2 regions of the Pseudomonas sp. PLMAX genome follow, and region 1 is predicted to be linked to the other one. Evidence: predicted binding sites of a transcription regulator. Region 1 holds the regulator's gene; the other holds the start of a gene.
The links. The regulator sigma-54, encoded in region 1, starts transcription at its own class of promoters, with help from an activator protein. The targets are predictions, from matches to a motif close to ANTGGCATNNANNTTGCTNT.
Positions count from the first base shown of each region.

Region 2: the regulator sigma-54 is predicted to act here: its motif matches at 1,867-1,886, upstream of glnK (P-II family nitrogen regulator).

Region 1 covers NZ_CP064949.1:1,058,325-1,061,735, forward strand. Annotated here, with positions in the region: gene rapZ (RNase adapter RapZ) at 1-425, opposite strand, end outside; gene ptsN (PTS IIA-like nitrogen regulatory protein PtsN) at 428-892, opposite strand; gene hpf (ribosome hibernation-promoting factor, HPF/YfiA family) at 905-1,213, opposite strand; gene DKB71_RS04710 (RNA polymerase factor sigma-54) at 1,289-2,782, opposite strand; gene lptB (LPS export ABC transporter ATP-binding protein) at 2,967-3,411, opposite strand, start outside.
Region 2 covers NZ_CP064949.1:7,058,252-7,061,662, forward strand. Annotated here, with positions in the region: gene DKB71_RS32315 (ammonium transporter) at 1-1,285, opposite strand, end outside; gene glnK (P-II family nitrogen regulator) at 1,321-1,659, opposite strand; gene DKB71_RS32325 (accessory factor UbiK family protein) at 2,081-2,341, shown strand; gene DKB71_RS32330 (IS256 family transposase) at 2,429-3,411, opposite strand, start outside.

The DNA of each region.
Region 1 (3,411 bases):
GTGGTGTTGAGCTTGAGGTCGGCCAGGTCGGCAATCGGCCCGAGCAGGGTGGTCTCGTCGTTGATCGCCTCGGCCAGTGAGCGGTTGGCATTGCTCAGCGGGTGACGGCGGCGGGTTTCCGAGAAACGCTTCAGCAGGGTTTCCTCGTCGGCATCCAGGTACAGGACATCGCACTGGATGTGGCGGCTGCGCACTTCGGCCAGCAGCTCGGGGAAACGCGACAGGTGACTTGGCAGGTTGCGCGCATCGATGGATACGGCAACCAGCGGTTGCGCCAGCTCGGTGTGAATCAGCGCGCGCTCGGCCAGTTCGGGCAGCAAACCGGCAGGCAGGTTGTCGATGCAGTAGTAGCCGTTGTCCTCGAGGACGTCGAGGGCGGTACTTTTACCTGAGCCGGAACGACCGCTGACGATGATCAAGCGCATGATTAGTGACCGTTTTGCTCGTCCAGGACAACCTGATACAAGGCTTCATTGCTCGCGGCACTGCGCAGTTTTTCGCGCACTTCCTTGCGGTCGAGCATGCTGGCGATCTGGCGCAAAAGCTCCAGGTGCGCATCGGTAGCGGCTTCCGGGACCAGTAGCACGAACAACAGGTCAACCGGGGCGCCATCGATGGCGTCGAAATCGATAGGGGCGTCGAGGTGCATCAAGGCGCTGATGGGCGATGTGCAGCCCTTCAGGCGACAGTGGGGAATGGCGATGCCGTTGCCAAAACCGGTCGAACCGAGTTTTTCACGGGCAATCAAAGCCTCGAAGACATCTTGCATCTCCAGATCCGGCACTTCCCGGGCGATCAGGTTGGCAATTTGCTCGAGGGCTTTCTTTTTACTGCCGCCCGGCACGTTCACCAGGGAACGGCCGGGGGTCAGGATGCTTTCAAGTCGGATCATGGGTTGGGAGTGTTAACGACCCGTAGCGCCCTGGAGGAGGCTCTGGGTCTTTTCCTTATGCTTTTTGAGTTGTTTATCCAGCTTGTCGGTCAGTAAGTCGATAGCTGCGTACATATCAGTATGTTCCGCGTTTGCGACGACCTCATTGCCGGGAATATGCAGCGTGGCTTCGATTTTTTGCTTCAGCTTTTCGACGCACATCGTGACTTGCACGTTGGTGATCTTGTCGAAATGTCGCTCCAATCGTTCGAGTTTTTCGCCGATGTAGGTGCGAAGAGGTTCGGTCACTTCCAGTTGGTGTCCACTGATGTTGACTTGCATACAGCTTCTCCTTCGTTGCCAGTGCATAAAGCGGCAGATCCAGATGATCTGCCACTGGAACGCTGTGGCGTGGCCCTACATCAACCGCTTGCGTTCGCTCGAAGGCGCGATCCCGAGGGATTCGCGGTACTTGGCGACGGTGCGGCGAGCCACCTGAATGCCTTGTGCCTCCAGTAAACCAGCGATCTTGCTGTCACTCAACGGCTTTTTCTGATTTTCCGCCGCCACCAGTTTTTTGATGATCGCGCGAATCGCCGTGGACGAGCATTCTCCGCCCTCGGAGGTGCTGACGTGACTGGAGAAAAAGTATTTCAGTTCATAGATGCCCCGAGGGGTATGCATGAATTTCTGCGTGGTCACCCGCGAAATCGTCGACTCGTGCATGCCGACCGCTTCGGCGATGTCATGCAGCACCAGCGGTTTCATGGCCTCGTCGCCGTACTCCAGGAAGCCGCGCTGATGCTCGACAATCTGCGTGGCCACTTTCATCAGGGTTTCGTTGCGGCTCTGCAGGCTCTTGATGAACCAGCGGGCTTCCTGCAGCTGATTGCGCATGAAGGTGTTGTCGGCGCTGGTGTCGGCACGGCGCACGAAGCCTGCGTACTGGGCGTTGACCCGCAGGCGCGGCACCGACTCCTGGTTCAACTCCACCAACCAGCGCTCGTTGTCCTTGCGCACGATCACGTCGGGTACCACGTATTCGGCTTCGGTCGACTCGATTTGCGAGCCAGGGCGCGGGTTGAGGCTCTGCACGAGTTCGATCACCTGGCGCAGTTCGTCTTCCTTGAGCTTCATGCGGCGCATCAGCTGGCTGTAGTCGCGGCTGCCGAGCAAGTCGATGTAGTCGGTGACCAGGCGCTTGGCCTCGGCCAGCCAAGGCGTCTTGGCGGGTAGCTGGCGCAATTGCAGCAGCAGGCATTCGCCCAGGTTGCGGGCAGCGATGCCGGCGGGTTCGAATTGCTGGATGCGGTGCAGGACGGCTTCGATTTCGTCCAGTTCGATGTCCAGTTCCGGATCGAAGGCTTCGAGGATCTCCTCCAGCGTCTCGTCCAGATAACCCTGGTTGTTGATGCAGTCGATCAGGGTCACGGCGATCAGGCGATCGGTGTCGGACATCGGTGCCAGGTTCAATTGCCACAGCAGGTGGCTTTGCAGGCTCTCGCCCGCCGATGTGCGGGTGGTGAAATCCCACTCGTCGTCATCGTTGCTCGGCAGGCTGCTGGCACTGGTCTGGTACACGTCTTCCCAGGCGGTGTCGACCGGCAGTTCGTTAGGAATTCGCTCGTTCCAGTCGCCTTCCTCGAGGTTATCGACCGTCGGGGCGGTTTCCTGGTAAGAGGGTTCCTGGATGTCGGTACTGGGCTTGTGTTCGGCGTTGTCGGCCAGCGGGTCGGAATTGTCGAAGTCGTCGCCTTCTTCCTGGCGCTCGAGCATCGGGTTGGACTCCAGGGCCTCCTGGATTTCCTGTTGCAGGTCCAGGGTCGACAATTGGAGCAGGCGGATGGCCTGTTGCAGCTGCGGTGTCATCGTCAGCTGCTGGCCCATTCTCAAGACTAGCGATGGTTTCATGGCAGGGGCTTAACACCTTATTCGCCGGCGCACATGCGCCATCCACTACAGGGCGCCGGAGCGCCAAACATAAGCAAATTATATGCCCGAAACCGCGGCGTTTGCCTAGAGCGCTGTAACAATAAAAAAAGGTTGATTTTTTATTGCGCCGAGCGCTCGGTCGACCCGCCGGACACCTCGACGCTTACAGACGGAATTCGTGCCCCAGGTACACTTCCTTGACCAGGTCATTGGCCAGGATGGTTTCAGCGTCACCTTCGGCGATCAGTTGGCCATCGTTGACGATATAGGCGGTTTCGCAGATATCCAGGGTTTCACGGACGTTGTGGTCGGTGATCAGTACGCCGATGCCCTTGGCCTTGAGGTGATGGATGATCTGCTTGATGTCGCCCACCGAAATCGGGTCGACGCCGGCGAACGGTTCGTCGAGCAGGATGAATTTCGGGTTGGTGGCCAGTGCCCGGGCGATTTCCACGCGGCGGCGCTCGCCGCCGGACAGGCTCATGCCGAGGTTGTCGCGGATGTGGCTGATGTGGAATTCCTGCAGCAGGCTTTCCAGTTCCTTGCGGCGACCGGCCTTGTCGAGTTCCTTGCGGGTCTCGAGGATGGCCATGATGTTGTCGGCCACC
Region 2 (3,411 bases), 1.1 Mb from region 1:
CTTCTTCTTCGGTGATCCGCAGGCCCATGACGGCGTCCAGGACCTTGAGGATGATGAAGGTGACGATTGCGGTGTAGATCACCGTGAAGCCCACGCCTTTGCACTGAATCCACACTTGCGCGGCGATGTCGGTCACGGTGCCAAAGCCACCCAGGGACGGTGCAGCGAAGACACCGGTGAGGATCGCGCCGAGAATACCGCCGATACCGTGTACGCCGAAGGCATCCAGGGAATCGTCATAGCCGAGTTTGCGTTTGAGCGTAGTCGCGCAGAAGAAGCACACCACGCCTGCAGCCAGGCCGATCACCAGAGCGCCCATCGGGCCTACGGTGCCAGCGGCCGGGGTAATGGCTACCAGGCCGGCGACCACACCCGAGGCGATGCCCAGTGCGCTTGGTTTGCCGTGGGTGACCCACTCGGCGAACATCCAGCCCAGTGCCGCAGCGGCGGTCGCGATCTGGGTGACCAGCATCGCCATGCCGGCCGTGCCGTTGGCCGCCGCAGCGGAACCGGCGTTGAAACCGAACCAGCCAACCCACAGCATGGCCGCGCCCATCAGCGTGTAACCAAGGTTGTGCGGCGCCATCGGGGTGGTCGGGAAGCCTTTACGCTTGCCCAGCACCAGGCAGGCAATCAGACCGGCCACGCCGGCGTTGATGTGCACCACGGTGCCGCCGGCGAAGTCCAGTACGCCCCAGTCCCACATCAGGCCGCCGTTGCCGGACCAGACCATGTGCGCGATCGGTGCATACACCAGGGTGAACCAGATGCCCATGAAGATCAGCATCGCGGAGAACTTCATGCGCTCGGCGAAGGCACCGACGATCAGCGCCGGGGTGATGATCGCGAACGTCATCTGGAAGGTGATGAACACCGCCTCGGGGAATAGCGCTGCCGGGCCGGTCAGGCTGGATGGCGTGACACCGGCGAGGAAGGCCTTGCCCATGCCACCGAAGAACGAGTTGAAGTTGACGACGCCCTGTTCCATACCGGTGGTGTCGAACGCGATGCTGTAGCCATAGATGACCCACAGGACGCTGATCAGGCCGGTAATGGCGAAGCACTGCATCATCACGGAAAGAATGTTTTTGGAGCGAACCATGCCGCCGTAGAACAGCGCGAGGCCGGGAATGGTCATGAACAGCACGAGGGCTGTCGAGGTCAACATCCAGGCGGTGTCGCCGGAGTTGAGGACTGGGGCCGCCACTTCGTCTGCCGCCAAAGCAAGGCTGGGCATTACGATGGACAACAGGGCTCCTAGCCCTGCGAATTTACGCAGAGTCATTTTGTTTTCTCCTGGGGCGTTGGGTTTGTGGCGGCTTAGATTGCGTCGGTATCGGTTTCGCCGGTACGGATGCGAATCGCCTGTTCCAGATTGACCACGAAGATCTTGCCGTCACCGATCTTGCCGGTGTTGGCCGCCTTGGTTATCGCCTCGATAACCCGGTCGAGATCCTTGTCGTCAATGGCGACATCAATCTTCACCTTTGGCAGGAAATCGACCACGTATTCCGCGCCGCGATACAGCTCGGTGTGACCCTTCTGCCGACCGAAGCCTTTGACTTCAGTAACGGTAATGCCCTGCACGCCGATCTCGGACAACGACTCGCGCACGTCGTCCAACTTGAACGGCTTGATGATGGCAGTGACTAGCTTCATGAAAACTCTCTCCCGAATTTGGTGGACTTGCCCCAGGAAAACAAACCCGTCTCAAGTCTAAGCGCAGTGCCTGGCTTTGTAACGCATCGTCGGCCTTACCTGCCCGTCCGACGCCAGTTAACCGCTCCTTGCGAAACACTCCCCGCGTTTCGCCTGGCGCACTGCATTCGTCACAGCGACTGCATCAGTGCATGGGTCATCAGCATCTAAGCAGAAAGCTTGCCATCTCCACAAAACACATTGATTTCAAGCCTTTGCCAACAGATCGCGACTACTTCACGACAACACCCAACGGGTTACGCACAACAACGGTGCGATGCCGTCCGTCCGCATGCGCGAAAAGCGTGCATCCCTTGCCTGCGGAATTGACTATAGACACTGCGTGATACACTGCCCGCCATTGCTACCAGGACATTCCCCCATGCTCGCGCCCAAAGACTTCCTCGACGCCCTGACAGGCACCGCCTCCCGCCTCTTCAGCGGCGATACGCCACTGCCGAAAAGCGAAATCGAAAGCCAGTTCAAGGCTCTGTTGCAGAGCGGGTTCAGCAAGCTGGATCTGGTGAGTCGTGAAGAGTTCGATAGCCAGATGGTGGTGTTGGCGCGCACGCGGGCGCGGCTGGAGGCGCTAGAGGCGAAGGTTGCGGAAATGGAAGCGAAGCTCACTCCACCAACCGAGTAAACACCGCGATCCCTGTAGGAGCTGCCGAAGGCTGCGATCTTTTGATGTTCCGGGGGTGTACGGGATTTTGTGTAAACGGCGTTGCTGTTAATCCTGCACAAGCCTGTCTTCGAACTGGATACTGAACCTGTTTAACGCTCCCGCCCAGTCTCTGATTGGCATTGTCCACTTCTTGCTGATGTTGTTCAGCGCGAGATAAAAGAGCTTCATGACCGCATCGTCTGTCGGGAATGAGGCTCTGCTTTTAGTGACTTTGCGCAAGCTCATGTTGATCGATTCGATGGCGTTGGTGGTGTAAATCACCGTCCGTATCTCAGGCGGGTAATCGAACAACGGTATGACCCTCGCCCAGTTCTTGCGCCAGGATTGGCTGATCAGAGGGTATCGATCATCCCATTTGGCCTCGAAATCGGTCAGCTTCTGCTCGGCCATCTCGACGGTTGTTGACCGGTAGATAAGCTTGAGATCAGCAGCCGCTTCACGCTGATATTTCCACGATACAAACTTCAAGCTATTGCGAACCATGTGCACGATGCACAGTTGAACCGAAGCTTGCGGATAGACCACTTCGATGGCTTCAGGGAAGCCCTTGAGCCCATCTACACAGGCAATGAAAATGTCTTTTACCCCGCGGGTTCTAAGCTCTGTAACGACTTGCAGCCAGAACTTGGCACCTTCCGTCTGCGCGATCCACAGCCCTAACACCTCTTTGTGGCCGTCCATGTTGACGCCAATGGCCAGGTAAACCGCTTTGGTTCTGACCGCGCCGCTATCACGCACTTTGACGTGTATGCAGTCGAGGTAGAGGATCGGATAGAGCTCATCCAGAGGGCGCGACTGCCAGACCTTGACCTCCTCACTGACCGCATCGGTAATCGCCGAGATGAGGCTTGGAGAGACCTCAGTGCCGTACATTTCCTCCAGGTGCCCTTGGATTTCCCGAACAGTCATGCCACGGGCGTACAGTGAAATCACCTTGTCATCAAAGCCGGTCCAGCGCGTCTGGTGCTTGGATATCAGCTGAGGCTCGAACATGCCCTGGCGGTCACGGGGAATCTCCAGCGGTAGCT